DNA from 3 places in the Salinivibrio sp. PR919 genome. Region 1 is predicted to be linked to each of the others. Evidence: predicted binding sites of a transcription regulator. Region 1 holds the regulator's gene; each other region holds the start of a gene.
What was found. The regulator CRP, encoded in region 1, controls carbon source genes, mostly activating them, when cyclic AMP is high. The targets are predictions, from matches to a motif close to TGTGANNNNNNTCACA.
Positions count from the first base shown of each region.

Region 2: a site for CRP is predicted at 1,212-1,227, ahead of BZG83_RS09255 (NupC/NupG family nucleoside CNT transporter). Genes of this name have one in related genera too.
Region 3: a site for CRP is predicted at 2,136-2,151, ahead of cdd (cytidine deaminase). Genes of this name have one in related genera too.

Region 1 is NZ_MUFL01000021.1:13,988-25,628, forward strand. Features, by position in the region: gene BZG83_RS05950 (hydrolase) at 1-284, shown strand, start outside; gene BZG83_RS05955 (YheU family protein) at 433-651, shown strand; gene BZG83_RS05960 (phosphoribulokinase) at 711-1,580, shown strand; gene crp (cAMP-activated global transcriptional regulator CRP) at 1,832-2,464, shown strand; gene BZG83_RS05970 (hypothetical protein) at 2,593-3,459, shown strand; gene BZG83_RS05975 (DUF1338 domain-containing protein) at 3,511-4,305, opposite strand; gene astD (succinylglutamate-semialdehyde dehydrogenase) at 4,316-5,794, opposite strand; gene astA (arginine N-succinyltransferase) at 5,797-6,819, opposite strand; gene BZG83_RS05990 (aspartate aminotransferase family protein) at 6,849-8,066, opposite strand; gene BZG83_RS05995 (anthranilate synthase component II) at 8,359-8,934, opposite strand; gene BZG83_RS06000 (ExeM/NucH family extracellular endonuclease) at 9,032-11,371, opposite strand; gene trpS (tryptophan--tRNA ligase) at 11,571-11,641, opposite strand, start outside.
Region 2 is NZ_MUFL01000040.1:222-4,125, reverse strand. Features, by position in the region: gene BZG83_RS09260 (NRAMP family divalent metal transporter) at 1-999, opposite strand, end outside; gene BZG83_RS09255 (NupC/NupG family nucleoside CNT transporter) at 1,443-2,651, shown strand; tRNA gene BZG83_RS09250 (tRNA-Ser) at 2,832-2,922, shown strand; partial or broken gene BZG83_RS09245 (hypothetical protein) at 3,389-3,904, shown strand, end outside.
Region 3 is NZ_MUFL01000056.1:9,999-13,902, forward strand. Features, by position in the region: gene BZG83_RS11240 (thiopurine S-methyltransferase) at 1-150, shown strand, start outside; gene BZG83_RS11245 (DMT family transporter) at 192-1,091, opposite strand; gene cdd (cytidine deaminase) at 1,181-2,077, opposite strand; gene BZG83_RS11255 (ABC transporter substrate-binding protein) at 2,260-3,018, opposite strand; gene BZG83_RS11260 (winged helix-turn-helix domain-containing protein) at 3,092-3,583, opposite strand; gene sbcB (exodeoxyribonuclease I) at 3,784-3,904, opposite strand, start outside.

The DNA.
Region 1 (11,641 bases):
CCGCACCACTGCATGGATTTGAGGACGCACATCATTACTACCAGCAATGCAGTGGCCTATCCGTGTTGCCTGCGATCCGCACCCCTTTGACCATCATTCATGCCAAAGACGATCCTTTTATGACCGACGCGGTGATCCCAACCACGCCATTACCGGCCAATATACGCTATCAACTCACTGACCATGGCGGACATGTTGGGTTTGTCACTGGCCGTTGGCGTGCACCGCGTTTATGGTTGGAAGAGGCAGTGCCCGCGTGGATAGCTGAGCAACTCGACACCTGATGCCCCTATTCGTCACGATAAATTGTGACTGAATCGACATAGATACACTGCACCTACGCGCATAATTCGGTAAAATGGGAGCTAATTCACAACCTAAGCACGGAGATGGCGTCCGTGCCATCTAGGTGTCAGCAAAAGGTGATGTAGTATGATGGTTCCATGGCAATCTGTGCCAGCCGAAACCTTGACCAATTTAATTGAGCACTTTGTGTTGCGGGAAGGGACAGATTACGGTGAGCAGGAAGTCAGCTTTGCTGAGAAAGTTGAACAAGTGCGCGAACAATTAAAATCCGGCGATGCCGTGATTGTATACTCTGAGCTGCATGAGACAGTGGATATTCGTCGTCAGCGCGATCTCAGACCGTAACACCGCCTCCCATTGTGGGCTGCGGTGTAAATTCAGACTGATCAATGACAGGGCTCGTCATGTCGGCTAAACACCCAATCATCGCTGTGACCGGTTCATCTGGCGCAGGCACAACCACGACCTCCGAAGCGTTTCGCAAGATGTTCAATATGATGAACATCAAAGCCTCTTGGTTAGAGGGCGATAGCTTTCACCGCTTCACGCGGCCAGAGATGGATGTTGAGATCCGTAAAGCACGTGAACAAGGTCGTCATATTAGCTACTTTGGCCCCACGGCCAACGACTTCCCACGCCTTGAGCAATTTTTTAAAGAATATGGCGAACAAGGCACCGGCAAGTATCGTCGTTATCTACACACCTTTGATGAAGCCGTGCCTTATAATCAAATGCCGGGCACCTTCACTCCCTGGCAAGATCTGCCTGAAAATACCGACGTATTATTTTATGAAGGCTTGCATGGCGGAGTGGTGGATGGTGACGTCAATGTCGCCCAACATGTTGATTTACTGATCGGCATGGTGCCTATCGTTAACTTGGAGTGGATTCAAAAGTTTGTCCGCGATACGCGCGACCGCGGCCATTCCCGCGAGGCCGTTACGGACTCCATTGTGCGTTCCATGGACGATTACTTGCACTATATTACGCCGCAGTTTTCTCGCACGCATATTAACTTCCAACGCGTCCCAACCGTAGATACATCTAACCCGCTGAATGCAAAAGGGATCCCGTCACTCGACGAAAGTTTTGTCGTGATCCGCTTTCGTGGCATGAAGAACGTCGATTTTCCTTATTTACTGCAAATGATCAGTGGCGCCTTTATGTCTCGGCACAACACGCTGGTCGTGCCCGGCGGTAAAATGGGATTTGCGATGGAGCTGATTATTCGCCCCTTGATCCAACAGTTGATTGAGAAAGGCAAGATAGGTTAAGCGCCGTAGCGCACTTAACGTGTATTACTTCTCAGGTCGTGATCTTAGCCACATTTTTGCCGAATTTTTAGGCGGTTGGCTTAGATCAAAATCAAGAAATCCAGATAGAAAAAAGATACACTCTTGTTAACATACAGTGAGCTTGTAGCCTGCGCCAAGACCTCGTATTCTGTGCATTGGACTGATGGGTTTCCATTCAGACAAAGACAGGACGTCGTTGCCGGGCAACACATGCAGAGGAAATAAGTTATATGGTTCCAGGAAAACCTCAAACAGACCCTACACTCGAGTGGTTCCTTTCACATTGTCATATTCACAAGTACCCGTCCAAAAGTACTCTGATCCATGCAGGGGAAAAGGCGGAGACCTTGTACTACATCGTGAAAGGTTCTGTGGCCGTACTAATCAAAGATGAAGAAGGCAAGGAGATGATCCTGTCTTACCTTAACCAAGGTGACTTCATCGGCGAACTTGGTCTGTTCGAAGAGGACCAAGAGCGCACCGCATGGGTACGTGCGAAATCACCTTGCGAAGTGGCAGAAATTTCATTCAAGAAATTCCGCCAGCTGATCCAAGTTAACCCAGACATTTTGATGCGTCTCTCCTCTCAGATGGCGCGTCGCCTGCAAGTGACCAGCCAGAAAGTGGGAGACCTTGCCTTCCTGGACGTGACCGGCCGCATTGCACAAACCCTACTGAACTTGGCGAAGCAACCTGACGCCATGACTCACCCTGACGGCATGCAAATCAAGATCACGCGTCAGGAAATCGGTCAAATTGTTGGCTGTTCGCGTGAGACGGTTGGGCGTATCCTTAAAATGCTGGAAGAGCAGAATCTTATCTCAGCTCACGGTAAAACCATTGTGGTTTACGGCACACGCTAATCCTCGCGTGTTGCGATAAAACCGGCGCTTTTGCGTCGGTTTTTTATTTTTATTGACTGGAAACTCATTACCTAAGTTCTACACTTCAAAAACGACCCATCTAACAACTGATTAACAGGATGTCGTTTATGAGAAGCTTACGTCACACCCTTGCTGCATTGCTACTCGCGGCGGTTTCTTCAACTGCTGCGGCGAATATCACCATTGTCCACCCAGAACCACGGGCTGGCTCTGCCCTCGATTTATACGCTATCGACTTGATTGAGTTTTTAGCGGAAAAATCGGGTGAGTCTGTCACGTTACAGGCCTTTCAAGGCCAAATTGGCTCTCAGTCTCGTAAAGTAGAAATGCTGAAACAAGGACGACTGACGGTAGATTGGCTCGGGGCCGACCGTACCCTTGAGTCAGAGTTACTTCCCATCCGTTATCCAGTTTTTCGGGGTCTCTTAGGCCATCGCTTGTTCATTACTAATCAAGCCACCGAACCCAAGCTTGCACAAATCAGTGACCAAGCAGGGCTCAATAATCTGACCATGATCCAAGGGCAAGGCTGGGCCGATGTGAAGGTCTTGCAGTCAGCGGGATTTCGGGTTCGAGAAATTTCAAGCTTTGAGAATATCTTTAAAGCCGTCGATACCGGACGGGCAGACCTCTTCCCGCGTGCGCTTATCGAACCTTTTAGCGAACTGGCAGAGCGACCTCAATATGCAAATCTGTTGGTCGATCCGCACTTAATGCTGATCTATCGCTTCCCGATGTTCTTGTTTGTATCGCCCCAAAACCCAGAGGTGGCGACCATGCTCAATGATGCCTTTGCGGCCGCCTATCAAGACGGATCCTTCATCGAATTTTTTGAGAATGCGCCTCTGGTAAAAGAGACCTTTGAGAAAGCCAATATTGGTGAGCGCACCTTTATTCGCGTCGACAACCCACATCTGAGTAATGAAACTCAGGCGATTGACGATAAATTCTGGCTCGATATTGAAAGTCGCTAAACACAGCCACCCAAAAAAGGAGAGCATCGCTCTCCTTTTCTTCTCTCGCCACTATTGATGCGTACTTTCAAAGATTTTATCAGCCGAGGCGGCGACAAAACCTTGATAAAGTTCACCGTCCGGAAGCGGATACCGTTTCGCAAACTCGTAGAACCCCCCCGGAATATCATGGCGTGCATCGCTAAATTGCACCGGCACGCGATCAGCCATCGTCGAGGATTGCTCCAAAAAGACTGATGCATCCCCTTTGACCTCCCCGCCAGATTCGTTAATGGTAAAACCATTTTGGCGCAAGGTATCGTTAACCGCTTGACAGCTATCATGGTTGTTCAGCTGATTCACGCTGACGGTAAAGTGGTTCGCCCCATAGCCATGCGCTGCCACCCAAGCTGCATATTCACTTTCATCCGCTAACGTCTTGTAGGTTTGCCAATCCAACTCCCACAAACGTCCTTGATGAAGAAAATCGCTCCCTTTCAGCGCATCATCGTCTACATTCGCCACTAAGTCGCGCACGATGGATTGCAATGTTGTCGAGCATTGGCCCACCATCAATTCACTAATAAACACTTTCGGCATCAAAGGGTCGGGATGCTCGTAGTGACGTGCGTTGAGCTTCTTCGCTTCAAAGGTGTACTCACCTTTCGGTTCATAGCCCAACGCAATAAAAGGACGGGCAAGCTTGTCCAGCCCTACATTAGGCAGTGCAAAGGTGCGCAGTGCAATGTGATCATTGATCAGGGGTTGGCCTTCTTCGAGCAACCCATGCACTTTCTGCGCAGAAGGGCAAAGACGCTGGGTGTAGTCTTGCCACAGTCTGTCAAATAACGCTTGGCAACTATCCATGTTGTTCTCCTTAATCAAGAGGCGTGATCCCCGGCGCAAAGCTCTCGGGCAAGGTGACCTGCTCGCCTTCCATCGATGCCATAGGGTAGGCACAATAATCGGCGGCATAATAAGCACTTGGACGCAGGTTACCCGACGCGCCCGGACCACCAAATGGTGCATCCCCACTGGCACCGGTCAATTGACGGTTACGGTTTACAATACCGGCGCGAATATGGTCAAGGAAGTATTGCCATTCACCATCGTCGTCACTGATAAGGCCTGCCGATAAGCCGTAGCGGGTATCATTCGCTTTCGTCAATGCATCGGCCATATCGGTGTAACGCTGCACCTGCAATAAAGGACCGAAGTATTCTTCATCGGGTAACTCGGCGATCCCGCTAACATCAATGATCCCCGGCGAGATCACGGCATCATGGCGATGTTCACAAGCGACGACTGGCTTGCCACCGAGATCGATCAGTTTTTGCTGAGTGGCTAAGATCCCTTCGGCTGCCGCCACAGAGATCTGTGCGCCCATAAAGGGCGCCGGATCATCGAATTGGCCGCCCACACGGATCGTTTTAGTCCACGCTGCCAAGCGCGCCAAGATCTTGTCACCCACCTCCCCTTTAGGAAGAAGCAAACGACGTGCACACGTACAACGCTGACCGGCACTGAGGTAAGCCGATTGAATAATGGTATAAACCGTGGCATCCACACCACTATGTTTATCACTGATAACCAGTGGGTTATTGCCCCCCATTTCCAATGCCAGCATTTTGTCCGGTTGGCCGGCAAACTGGCGATGGAGGATGTGTCCGGTGTTGGCACTCCCGGTAAATAGAAGGCCATCAATACCTCGCGCTTGTGCTAGCGCTTCGCCGGTATCACGACCCCCTTGCACCAAGTTAATCAGCCCAGCAGGTAGACCGGCTTCTAACCAGTAGCCAAGGGTTTGTTCAGCCACTTTAGGCGTCAGTTCGGATGGCTTGAAAACCACACTGTTTCCGGCCAATAGTGCCGGGACAATATGGCCATTAGGCAAGTGACCGGGGAAATTATACGGCCCAAACACTGCCATCACACCAAGGGGACGATGCCGCAGTACAGCTTGCGTACCATTGACGTCTTTTTCCCGCGATCCTGTACGTTCATGGTAAGCGCGCAGCGAAATGGCAATTTTACCCACCATGGCGCCCACTTCGGTTTTGGTTTCCCAAAATGGCTTACCGGTTTCTTCAGCGATGGTACGCGCCAGATCGTCGGTATTGGCTTTCACAATTTCAGCGAAGCGTTCTACCAAGGCTTGGCGCTCGGCAAAATCGGTATTCCGCCAAGTAAGAAAGGCTTGTCGTGCCGCGCTTACCGCTTGTTCAACCTGCGGTTTCGTGGCTTCATTGCCTTGCCAAATACAACGGCTATCAAAAGGGTTTAGCGAAGTCATGACGTCGCCTTCACCCGGCGTCCATTCACCATTGATCAAATGGCCTGCGGTTTGATGTGTCATCCTTACTCCTCCATCGCGATCAAACGGAGTCGATCGCCGTCTTTAACTTGCAGCGCTTCGGCAACCTCTGGCGCAATCACAACGTGATTGGTTTCCGGATCAAGTGCCGCTTTCGCCGCAGTCGCGCGGAAGCCCGCAAAATCGGTATTCGAAATTAAGTAGTGCTGAGCACTGCTATGCTCACGCACGCTAGCCGTCGCATTAAATGAATGGCGGACCGATTCGATATTGTGGCGCAAACACTCGACCGTTGGACCGGCATCAAAGATGTCCACATATCCTCGGCATGAAAAGCCTTCTTTCTCCAACAGACGCAGTGCTGGCCGTGTTTTCGGGTGCACTTGTCCAATCACAGCACGCGCTTCTTCACTCAACAGACTGACGTAAATCGGCAACTTAGGCATTAAGTCGGCAATAAACCCTTTCGCACCGATACCGGTTAGGTAATCGGCCAAAGTAAAGTCAATCGAAAAGAAGTTGTCCTTAAGCCACTGCCAGAACGGCGAATTGCCATCATCATCAGACACGCCACGCATTTCGGCAAAAATCACATCCGCAAAGCGCTCAGGAAACTCAGCGAGCATCAAGAAGCGACACTTGGAAAGCAGTTTACCGTTGAGGCCACCTCGAAACTCAGGACGCAAAAACAGGGTGCAAATTTCCGTCGCTCCGGTGTAGTTGTTACCAAACGTCAGCACTTCAACAATGTTATGGACATTGAGCTTGCGCGATGAGTGCACCACTTTAGTTAAGTGATAACTATAAAAGGGGCTATCGAGGCCGATTGCCGCCTCGATCCCCGTGGTGCCCGCAACCTCACCTGTTTCGGTATCTTCGGCCACCATCAGGTAGCCTTCCATGCCAGGGCTAGTGACGTGCTTGGCAAAGCTTTCTAGCGAATTGTTGATACGTCCTTGTAGCAAATCGGCATCAACCGGCAATGAGGTAAATCCATGACCGGACTCTTCCGCACACAACATCAGTGCATCAAAATCTGACGCACGGATAGGCCGAATAACTAACATCTCAAATCCCTCCGAGTGTAAAGGCCGCCTTATGCAGCAACGACCTTCGCAATAGCACGATCAAGGCGCGCCATACCTTCTTCAATATCCGCTTTGGTAATCACCAATGATGGGGTGAAACGCACCACATTCGGGCCCGCGACCAGCACCAGCAAGCCTTCCTCACCGGCCGCCACTAAGATGTCTCGCGCACGCCCTTCCCACTCCTTGTTGAGTGCCGCGCCAAGCAACAAACCTTTACCGCGCACTTCACTGAAGATGCCGTATTTATCGTTGATCGCTTCTAGACCATCGCGGAACCACTGTTCGCGCTCAATAACACCGTCAAGAACCTCGGGTTTGGTCACTTCGTCCACCACCGCTTCTGCGACCGCACATGCCAAGGGGTTACCGCCATAGGTTGAGCCATGCGTCCCCGGTTTCATGTGTGCCGCTAGGGCTTCGGTGGTCAACATGGCACCAATCGGGATCCCCCCACCCAGTGACTTAGCGGTGGCTAAGATATCGGGAGCGACGCCCGATTGTTGATACGCATAGAAGGTGCCCGTACGGCCATTACCGGTTTGCACTTCATCGAAGATCAGCAAGGCATTGTGTTTGTCACACAGCTCACGTACACCTTCCAAGAAACCCGGCTCTGGAGGAATAATGCCGCCTTCACCTTGCAGTGGCTCCATCATCACCGCACAAGTGCGATCGGAGATATGATCAGCCAGCGCTGCTAAGTCATTGTATGGCAGGTGGGTAATATCACCCGGCTTAGGACCAAAACCGTCAGAATAAGCAGGTTGACCGCCCACGGTGACCGTGAAGAAGGTGCGACCATGGAAACCTTTGCTAAACGCAATGATTTCGCTTTTGTGCTCGCCGTGTTCTTCTTTTGCCCAGCGGCGCGCCAACTTTAGCGCTGCTTCGTTCGCTTCGGCGCCAGAGTTTGCGTAGAAAACACGATCCGCAAATGACAACTCAGTGAGGCGCTTTGCAAGACGCAATGCAGGTGCATTCGTCATGACGTTGCTTAAGTGCCAAAGCTTTTGAGCTTGCTCAGTCAACGCATCCACCATGACGGGATGACAATGGCCCAAACAGCTCACCGCAATCCCACCCGCAAAGTCGACGTACTCTTGCCCTTCTTGGTCCCAAATGCGGGAGCCTTTGCCGTGATCTGGGATCATGGGCATCGGGTTGTAGCAAGGTACCATCACTTCATCAAAGAGTTTACGTTCTACTTTTTTGTCCATCGTCATCACTCAATCCTTCTGTGTTTTTTCCATGACGCATAGTATTTACATTCTTTTAACCGCGGCAATAGCAGATTATTTTTTCTTTTCAGCAGAATAACAAATACCATGCAAATTAGAGATATAGTTATGCACAAAGTGTGAGGCGAAAGAAGCGCCTAATCAGCAAGGCTGAGATGCCTGTAAGGCATGAGTGGTGCGGGATGACGGTGATGGCTGCATAAGGTTGCAGCCACTGATAATCACGTCAGAAAAAACGAAATGTGAAAATAGTGATAAAGATCGCTATTTTTTGTAACTATTGCTGTAAGAAATTCGCCAGTAAGTCATGGCCGTGTTCAGTCAAAATGCTCTCCGGATGGAATTGTACCCCCTCAATTGGCAGGGTTCGGTGCTTCAATCCCATAATGATTTGGCGACCATCGGGCTCAGTGGTGGTCGCTGTCACGGTCAAACAATCAGGCAGGGTTTGCGGGTCAACCACCAACGAGTGATACCGTGTGACGATAAACGGACTGGGTAAGCGGTTAAATACCCCTTGATGATCATGTTCGACCAACGACGTCTTACCGTGCATCACCGCATTGGCGCGGATCACCGACGCACCAAAGACCTGTGCAATGGACTGATGGCCAAGACACACGCCTAAAATCGGTATCTGTCCGGCAAAATGGCGAATGACCTCGAGAGAAATCCCCGCCTCATTCGGCGTACAAGGACCAGGAGAGATCACTAAATGGGAGGGCTCCATCGCCTCAATGTCTGCGATAGCCAACTCGTCATTGCGTTTAACACACACGTCCACGCCCAATTGGCAAAAGTACTGATAGAGGTTGTAGGTAAAGGAGTCGTAATTATCGATGATAAGAAGCACTGTGCTGCGCCATCCGATTGAAAACCGGAATGATGCTAACACAGTGCCTGACAAGCGTCATCCGCGGGCGGTGTTGCCACTGCCCGCAGTGATTAAATTAACGTAGTTGGCAACGGAAGCCGGTGTAACGGACCGACATGGGCTGACTCGCCGGCGCACTGCCACAATAGACGGGGATCAAACCCAGCGCTTTCACAGTGACCTCGATACGATCATCTTTATCAAGTTTCAGCCCTTTTACCAATGGGCTTTGCGTATCAAAGGTGCGTTGTGAGCGCCATTTCATCCAAGCGTGATCAGGACTTTTTTGTCCATTCAGCATCGGAATAATCGGCAAAATACTGCGGTTATTAATGGTAACCGATACAGGCACAACCGGATCCGGATACGCCAAAGACACAATCACAGGGTCATGATCTGACGAAGAGAACGGATTGGTCGATTTCACCAAATCCCCAGTGTAACGACGACCGTATTCAAACAAGGTGCTTTCGACCGAGTTGATGTGCCAGTCTTCCACACCGACGACTTTTTCCGCCAAGCTAGCGCTGGCGATGGCGTGGTCGAGACTCCCCAATTCACCCGAGTACGAGTAGGAATAGGCTTTATCACCCAATCGCGCCGTGGCGAGATTGATATAGCCCAGGCCTTTCTCTACCGCTTGTGCGGTCGGATGCATAGGTACACCGCGAATTTCCGTGCCTGCGGCTGTCATGATATCGCGCTGATTCGGCTGACGTTGGTAGTCGGTTAATACACGGACCGGATCTTCTTTCGCGTACGCATTGAGATCGCCAAGGATCAATACGTCTCCATCCAGCTGCTGCAGACGATCGCGTAATGTCACTGCCGCGGAGACACGGAAAGCATTACAATGTCCTTGTAAATCTGCGGTATCCGTCTCGAATTCACCCGCGATCCAATCTTCATAACAGCCTGATCCTTTCGACTTAAAGTGGTTAACCACAATATGTAACGGCTCGCCATTAATGCTAAACGCTTGCAGCAGGCTGTCGCGTTGATACTTATTAAGCTCGCGCGTTTCGCCCTCAGGGTTTTCACCACTTATATGCTGCTCGGGCATAGCAACCGCTTGTGCGTCACCGGCTAACGAGACTTTTGCAGGGCGGTAAATCATGCCGACCATGATCGCATCAGAGCCAAAAAACGCGCCCTGATTTTTCACCGCATCGCTAGGTTCAACAAACTGATAATGGTCTGCAGGATCCGCAAACTCTGCGTTGAGGTGGGTCACCAAATCGGCAATGGCGCTTCCAGCTTCAAACCCATTATTTTCAAGTTCCATCAAGCCAACGATATCAGCATCCATCGCGCGGAGGGCATTGACAATCTTGGTACGTTGGAGCTCAAACTCAGCGGCGGTTTTAGCGCCTCGGTTGCAACCACGCTTGGCGTCCGCATGGTCGCGATCTTTACAGGTGACATTTAAAGGGCCACCAATGGCGCTGGCACTGGTGAAATAGTTGAGTACGTTAAAGCTGGCGACTTTAATGTCGGTATTCGGTACCGTCGCGGGTGCATCTTGACGATCGTGAAGGTGTACAATGTCACCGGCGGTAATGGTGTTGGTCGCCACTAAACGGTACTGATCGTAGCTAAAGCCCATCACGCCAGACAAATGCTCAATACGATCGCCAATACGTAGATAGCCTTGCTCAGCGTCGAGTCCAGGGAAATAGGGAATTTGTCCATCTTTGGCTTTTTGATCACTTTCGATATAAAGCTGATTCGCCGCATTGTTCGCCGCAAGCGCTTTCGCTTCGTCGGTTAACGCTGGATAAAGTTGCGTGGGTTTAAATAAAGGAGTGCGGTGCGTTAACACCATATTGTTGCGAAACGCGTCGTAGTCAAAGCCAAAATTACGGGTGATCACCAGCTCACTGTCCGCGTCCATGGTCACATACATGCCTTCGTAACGCTCAAGTGCATCCTTTAACGACTCACCGTGATCCACACGAATGGCAGTCGGGGCCAACGGGCCATAATACGGGCCCTTAGCCACTTGATTATCGGTCACACCCAATTGCGTATGACCATAATACTCTTTGACCTTACCACTGGCACATAAGGTGTCACCGGGCTGCAAATTGAGAGCATCAGCGTCCCGCAAGTACACAAACAAGCCATCGGACGTGGCGCGATTGCCATCCCCTTGAGGATCTTGAATCCAAACCCCTTTATAAAGGCCTTGGGTCACCGCAGTGACCACACCTTGTACCGCATAGGTTTTATCGGAGCTGTATTTGCCCGCCGGGACCAATGGGCTGCGCTCACCGTCACCTTGGATCGCATAAATGGGCGTGGTGGGCGTCATACCGCACTGGTAGGTTTGCTCGAGGGGGGCTTTGGCGGCCGCGGGCATGGCGAGTCCCGCCATCATCAATGCTAGCGGCGACCACATCAGTGGCTTTTTCATACCTGTTCCTTCACGTAGTTTGAGTGATTACTCGAATTTCGCGCGCATTATTAACGATGGATACACAGAATGGCGTGATTTGGCTCGCATCAGAAACAGTTACTATTGATGGACTTATAAGAAGTGAGAGTTGGGTTCCGGTCTGATCAAAAAAGCAGCGGAATCGGCCGCTGCTTTTTTATACCGTCATATTCGTGTGCTACACGCGTGGAACAAAACCCACGGCGTCATACACTTTACGCAAGGTTTGCTGTGCGCGTGCCGATGCAT
Region 2 (3,904 bases), on a different contig from region 1:
CTGTGGCGAGGCTTGTGGCTGGCGACGCAATAAGCGCTGCGATTCAGACACGACCCGCGCATACCCGTCGATCACGGTAATGGTGCTGCCGAAGATACAGAAAAAGGCGACCACCGCGATCAAATAGCGGGACCATTCACCAATCGTGGCGGCATACAGGCCAACCAATTGATGCGAGAAGCCAATCCCCGATTGCTTTAATTCAACCCCACTGCCATGCAACAGCAGGGCACCGAGTGATAGAAACACAATTGCCAATGCAGCGGTGCCGATATAGCCGACGTTAAAATCAAACAGCGCCGCTTTAGCATTGATGGGCTCAGATTGCGCTTTGCGCTTTAGCCACACCGAGGTGATGCTAGAAATTTCAATCGGGGCGGGCATCCAACCCATGGTGACCACGATAAAGCCAATCGCCGTGATTGACCAAATGGACGGAGCCTGAAAATTAGGCTCAACCGCGACAGGGTTGCCGATTGCCACAGTCACCGCAACCAAGGTGGCACAGGTGAGCGTTGCCATAATCACTTTAGAGAGCCAATCCAGCGCCTTGTAATGGCCAGCAATTAGAATGACCAAACAAGTCATTACAATAATGATGGAAAGGGCGGTCAGGGAGAGATCAAACGGCACAAAATAGCTCAGCAGACTGGCGCTAAATAAAGTCAGTGCGGCTGTATTGATCACGCCGGATACCGCGCTGAGCACGATAAAAAGCCACAGATATCCGCGGCCGAGGCGGGCATAGCCCTCTACTAAGGTTTCGCCGGTTCCTGCGGTGTATTGCACGCCTGCGCGGAAAAAAGGGTATTTAAAGAGATTTACCAGCAGGATTAATGCGGCCAATTGCCAACCATAAATGGCACCGGCTTTGGTTGAGGCAACCAGATGAGAACCACCCACGGCGGCAGCGGCCATCATAATGCCCGGCCCCAAGGCGCGAACACGTTGGATCACAGATAAACGCGATCCGGCCTCGTGAGGAGAGACGGTTTGCATGATTGTTTCCTTTATAATAATTGCGTTGTTGTGTTTGTTTTTATCGCTATTTGATTAATTTTATTGTCAATAGCAGGTTATCAATAACATATGAGCGATCTGTGTCAACCAATCTTGCCAAAAACCCATCTCGCAGCCTATCCGACCATCGTCGTAGCGCTCGGTGAGCGGCCGAGAATAAAATGTGATCAAAGGCCAAATTTAGCTGGARATGCGACTCAAATCACAATAGAATGCCCGCCCAACATGCGCTCTTCGCCAGCCCATAGGCAAAGAGTGGCTGTGTCGCGATTCGCGGCTGAAGAAAAAGTGTCCAAGGTTGGGCCCACCTTCACCGAACCCGCGGTACGATGTAACGCATGATGGAACCTCTTGCCACCTTGGCAGCGTGTCGTACTCATCTGTACCGCAAGTGCAACACAACACGGCAAGGTATTCTATTTATGCAACTTCTCTATAGTGCGGCCGGCATCGTCGCTCTGTTTTTGTGCGCCTATGCGTTCTCCTCTAACCGTAAAGCGATCAACTGGCGTACAGTGCTTGGGGCATTTGGCCTACAAGCGGGTTTTGCCGCACTGGTGCTTTACATTCCAGTAGGACAAGCCATGCTGGGTTCTATGAGCAATGGCGCGGCGAAGCTGCTTTCATTTGCCAACGAAGGCATTGAGTTTGTGTTTGGCCCTCTCGCCAACGACGGGTTTATTTTCGCTGTTAAAGTTCTGCCGCTAATCATTTTTATCAGTGCGCTGATATCCCTCCTTTATCATCTCGGCATTATGCAGTGGGTTATTAAACTTCTCGGCGGTGGTATACAGCGATTACTCGGCACCAGCCGAGCAGAGTCTCTGGTGGCAACCAGCAACATCTTTCTTTCTCAGGGCGAATCTCCTTTGGTAGTTCGCCCTTTTCTTAGCCAAATGACACGCTCTGAACTCTTCGCCGTGATGGTGGGAGGCATGGCCTCGGTCGCCGGTAGCGTGCTAGGCGGATATGCGGCGATGGGTGTGGATTTGAAATACCTGATTGCCGCGAGCTTTATGGCTGCCCCCGGCGGACTTTTGATGGCAAAAATCATTGTGCCGGAAACACAGACACCCGCAGAGCAAAACCATGTGGAGATCAGTGACAGCGATCAAGCCAATGCGATTGACGCCCTCGCCAGCGGCGCGATGAATGGCATGAAAGTCGCGGTGGCTGTGGGCACCATGCTGGTGGCCTTTATCAGTGTGATTGCGATGCTAAACGCTGGGCTGAGTAGCTTAGGTGAGTTGGTTGACATTGACGGTCTAAGCCTAGAAATGCTGTTTGGCTACCTGTTCTCACCGCTGGCACTACTCACCGGTGTACCGGTGCACGAGATCTTCACCGTGGGTAACTTGCTTGGCCAGAAAATTGCGCTTAACGAGTTTGTTGCCTTCTTATCGTTTTCTGATATCAAAGCGAACTTGTCGGTGCAAAGCCAAGTCATCGTGACCTTTGCCTTGTGTGGCTTTGCTAATATTGGCTCGATTGCCATTCAGCTCGGCTCGATTGGTGCGATGGTGCCAGAGCGTCGCAAAGATGTGGCAAGCTTGGGCGTGCGCGCAGTGATTGCCGCCACCTTTGCCAACCTAATGAGTGCGGCTCTGGCGGGTATTTTTATCGCGCTATAAGTACTGTGAAGTAAAAAGATTCTATTAAAGTGTCTCAGTAAAAGGAGGGCGATTGGCGGTAAGCTAATCGCCTTTTGCTAGCAATATCGCCAACCTGATCACGGCTTGAGCGAACAGACCAAAAGCGGCAAATAAAGGGTTTACAACCCACAACGAACCCAATAATATACGCCGCGTTCCGGAGAGATGGCTGAGTGGTTGAAAGCACCGGTCTTGAAAACCGGCAAGGGTTAATAGCCCTTCTAGGGTTCAAATCCCTATCTCTCCGCCACATACCGAAAAGCCGCTGATTATTCAGCGGCTTTTTGCATTTATGCCCCTACAAATCCCCAAACCCTGACCACGCCAACATTTTAGACGCCTTTGTCTAAACACATTACCCAGCGTTTGATAATCTAAGCCCCCTAAAATTCTCGCCCATACATGGCCTTTTGGACGCCGCCAACCAGTGGGCGGTAGCATGGGTGTTTAAGTCAATCCATTGGTATAGCGGTGCCTATCACCTCGTTCCCACGCTCCTGCGTGGTAACGCGTGATGGGTTAGTTGGTATCTTTTCGGGGTAATGTGAACGCCTGAGCTGTGATGGACGGCACGCACATTTTTGCAGACGAGTTGATTGCTTGAAGCGTTGAAAGTCGTCTTAATAACAGTAATTTAGGTGATAGTAGATGCGTATAACGGTTTTGAAAAATCGAGCACGCGCACTAATGCAATGTTAAGTGTCCAAGGAACATCGATGGATCTCAAAGAATTTTTCCCTAAATCTGGCCATATTCAAAGGCTGTACTGTGACAAGTGCAATGGGCATCTTGATTTAGTGTTTGATGATTTTTCTGAAACTGTAAGTGGCGTTGAAATAAGTATCAACGGGCTTCCAATGCTGCATTGTCCAAAATGCAATGAGAAATACCTCCCTGATGATTCCCGCTTTGCAGTAATTCATCTGCACGAGCAGGCAACGAAGAGGTCGAGTGATATAGTAAAAGTCACTCGAAACAAAACGAATCAAGATTTCGGCTTTGGCTCTGTTCCATTTATATATGATTCTGATGACTACAAATACATTCCTGGTCTTAAAAGACCTTGGGATGAAGGTTTTCTAACACCAGTATTCTTTAATCGAGAAGTTTTGCTGAAGTATGACTCATCCCCAACTTATAGGTTAAGTTTCGCGTCCACAACATACGGCGAAATACGAAGAGGGGATGACTTTTCCATGCCGTTCGGTTTGAATGGGAATGGAAAAATTGTA
Region 3 (3,904 bases), on a different contig from region 1:
CAAAGTGATGATCATCCGCCATTCTCCATGGATGAACACTTGGTTAGGCAGGCCTATCAAGGGATGGAAGTGACCTTGCTCGATACCTGTACCGAACCCTGTGGTGATCGAGGGGAGCAAGTCTGGCTGATTCAAGCCGGTAAATCATGATAAAGAAAAAGGGCCTGATGGCCCTTTTTCTATCGAGTGCGCTACGCCGGTTTGGCTTTAGTGGCGTGATACTGGCGGGATTCCCAGTGCGTGATGAAGAACACGGCGGCAATAATAATGCCGGCCCCTAACCATAACCGACCGGGTGGAATCCAACTAAAGACTAACCAGCCAAATAACACATTTAACGGCAATTTGGCGTGATCAAACGGCTGAACAAATGAGGCATCTGCAACGGCATAAGCCTTGGCTATCGCCCATTGAGCTAAGGCGGTGAGCAAGCCAGCCCCGATTAGCATCCACCACGCTGTCGCACTCGCTGGTAGCGTCCAATCCGGAACGGCAAGCAATAAGTTAAAGGGCGTGATCAAGAGTAACAAGTAGACCACCATGGTTGTTGGCGGATCATAGGCTGATAATCGTTTGACCATCAACGAATAAGTGGCCCAAAAAAACGCGGCACCGACAGGCAAGAGTGTAGCCCAAGTAAATCCGTCTGACCAAGGCTCTAAGATAATCATCGCACCACAGAAGCCCGCGAGAGTTGCTAGGCTGCGAGCGATACCAACACGTTCGCGTAAAAATAACCCAGATCCGATAGTGGCAAATAAGGGGGAAGTCATAAGCAGAGCAATACCTTGCCAAATCGGTACAGGATAGGCGAGGGCCCACAGCCAAAGTTGAATACCAATCACCGAGATAAACACGCGCAGACAGTGTTTTCCTAAATGCTGTGTTTTTAATGCTTGACGCATACCCAACTGTTTTAGCCAAGGAATCATCGCAACCAGTGCGATCGCATATTGAATAAAGGCGACGGTGGTCGACGGTAGGCCGAGTTTAAAACTGACGTATTGTGAGAGGCTATTAACCAGCGCAAAACAGAGGCCGGCGATCAACATCCAAACAGCACCTTGGATGGGATTATGAATTTGTTTCATCGCTGTGGTTATCCGAAAAAATATGCTCGGATAGTAGCGCAAAATAGGCCGCAGAGCGACTAGAAATCAATGCGGCCTGATGTTTTGTATTAAGCTCTTAACCCTGCATATAACAAGGGAATGTCGGGATTAATGGCATCCAAGCTCGCTTGGGTGTCGGCCAAATGGCTCACGGTGCTGTTCACCACTTCGGCTAAAGCCACAGAGGCAATCTGATCCCACGAGTAACCCGCCATATTGGCGGCAATTAAAGCAACTTGCAGTGGAGGCAAACTCGGATTAAAGGCCGCATTTTCAGCATACATTCCTTTAAACACATGACCGTCATTTGTTTCAATCGCGACACCGCTGTAGTTACTGGAATAAGGCGCATGGCTAATGTTCGCCGCTTCAACGGCTTGTTTAAGCAGAGGATCGTCAATATCGTCTGCCGTTAAGCCTTGCGTTTGGTCGGTAAGCAGTCGCGCTTCAATACCGAGGTCGGCAGGGCCAAATGCTTCGGGAAGGTAAGTGTGCAGTGATTTAGCGTCCGATTTAGGCAGTTGAATCACTAAGTCCTCAGCACCATTTAACTCGTTCATAAACTGACGACAGTGACCGCAAGGGCTGTAATTAATGGTGATGTCGGTTAAGCGCGTCGCCCCTTTGGTCCATGCGTGGCTGATCGCAGCTTGCTCTGCATGCACGGTTTGTCCAAGTTGAACGCCAGTCAGTTCGATATTTGCACCTAGGTATAAAGTGCCATCTTCTCCTCTGACAATCGCCCCTACATTAAAACGAGAAATGGGTGTCACCGCATAAGCTGCGGCTAATGGGAGCAAAGCAAGGCGCAATGCCGCGCCAGACAGGCCACTTGCGGCTTCCATGTCTGCCACTTGCGCGGGCGTAAAGGTCGCATCAAACGCCGATGCGTGAAGCCATTCCGAGACGGTGCTCTGTAGTGAGTCTGGCAATTGTGTCAGTGCGTCAATGAGTGCGGTTCGCATAGCATCACTTCTAAATGGTTAACGGCCTATCAGTGTAGAGAAGCGATTTTGATAAATGTGTGAGTAATGTCACGCATAGGATGCAAATACGATCTTGTTGCTCAAACTTAGAGTGACGTCAACATTTTTAAGCCTGTAAATACAGTCACTATGATTGCTTTTAAATACAAGTGTGCAGGTTGCTATTCAGGCTGCCAATCCACGTAAGGGCGATGAACTTTATAGTACTCACGCGCTAACGTGCCATTTTCACGCAGGCGTGTGATCAACGCAGTGAGGTAGGCATCAATAGCCTCACCTTTCTCTCCCTTAGGGATCACAAATACATCTTGAAAATCAGCGAAGTGAGCACGACGAATATTTGTTAATCCTAACTGTTTGAGTATTAAATCTGCTTCTTCTTGCGCCCACACGAATCCGTCAATACGGCCTGCAGCAAGGCGACGTAAAGATTGCGTAATACTGTGGGAGCGTGTGACTTTAAATGGCATGTAGTAGGGCACGGCTTCGATCGTGTAACGCTCGGGATTAGCCCAAAGGACATCAACCGGTAGCGGCTTATGTTTGTTGGTATACAAAACATGGGTAACATCGCCAAACGATTCGCTGCTAAATGCAAACGGTAAATCGGTGACTGTTTTCGTTGGACGCACGGCAGGTAGCATTAAATCGGCGTTGCCCTGTACGATGCCATTAATCGCGCGATGAATGGGAAAAACTTCAATGTCGATTTGTACGTTCGGATCTTGCGCATCGAGAAAGCGCACAAAATCCACGAAAGGCCCTGACCCGTCAAGTTGAATCAGACCTGGCAGTTCCCCCATATGGATCACGAGTGTTTGTGGTACACCGTTTTGATGATTGGTGCCGCTCTGTGCCCATGCGGCAGGGGCCGACAGAAGAGTAATGTAGAGTAGCAATAGCAACAAATGTTTTGCCATGTCGCCTCCATTCTACTGATAAAAAGCTTGCGAGCAGATGTTGTGTGCTCGCTAGCCCACAAGAATAAAACTCCTAAGTGAGCAACGCTGTAATGCCAATAATCACACTGGCAGCGCTAAGTAATACGATCAGTGGTTTGGTGATACTAAAGTCTGCCGCTTGTAAATCATCTGGCTTGGCGAGCGATGGTGTCTCATCGGCTTGTGGTTGCGCTCTCGGTGCGGGTCGGTGCGACAGGGTTTGTTGGGGTAGGGCAACGCGGTAGCCAAACTCGCCCACCACTTCGAATGGCAAGCATTTTTTGCCGTTACGATAGGATTTTGCCATTAAAGACGTCACCACACTTTGGTGCTGCGCAAACGAGCTATCCGGTAACGCGACTTGCTTAAACAGCGTGCGGCTGGATAACACTTCTCCCGCGTAGTAACAAAGCATTTCTAGCATGCGTGACTCTTCGTAGGACAGTACCGTGATGGTTTGGTCGGTCCAATATAAGGTTCTGCTTTCTGGTTCGAAATCAACATCCGCAAATCGATAACAGCGCGTATTCACTTTGGTTGTCATGATTGAGCCCACTCCACACGATACTCTTTTTAAAAGTGTGGACTCAAATCACGGATCTGCAACTAGAATATGGACGTTTTTTTTGGTAGGCGAAGTTGGGCAGCGTGTGAGGAAATATTTAAAAATGATTATCTATCAATAGTATAGGAGGTGACTCCCTTGCCAGCGGCTCAGATGGCACCACGGCAAGGGAAGCAAAATTAACTGACCAAGGATTCCACATAGTGGTACACCGCTTTAAGGATCTTCAGCTGGTGTTCGTCATCTTGATGGGCGTCGACCAATTGCTGTAAGTTTTCCATGTATGCGGGCAGGTGGGTC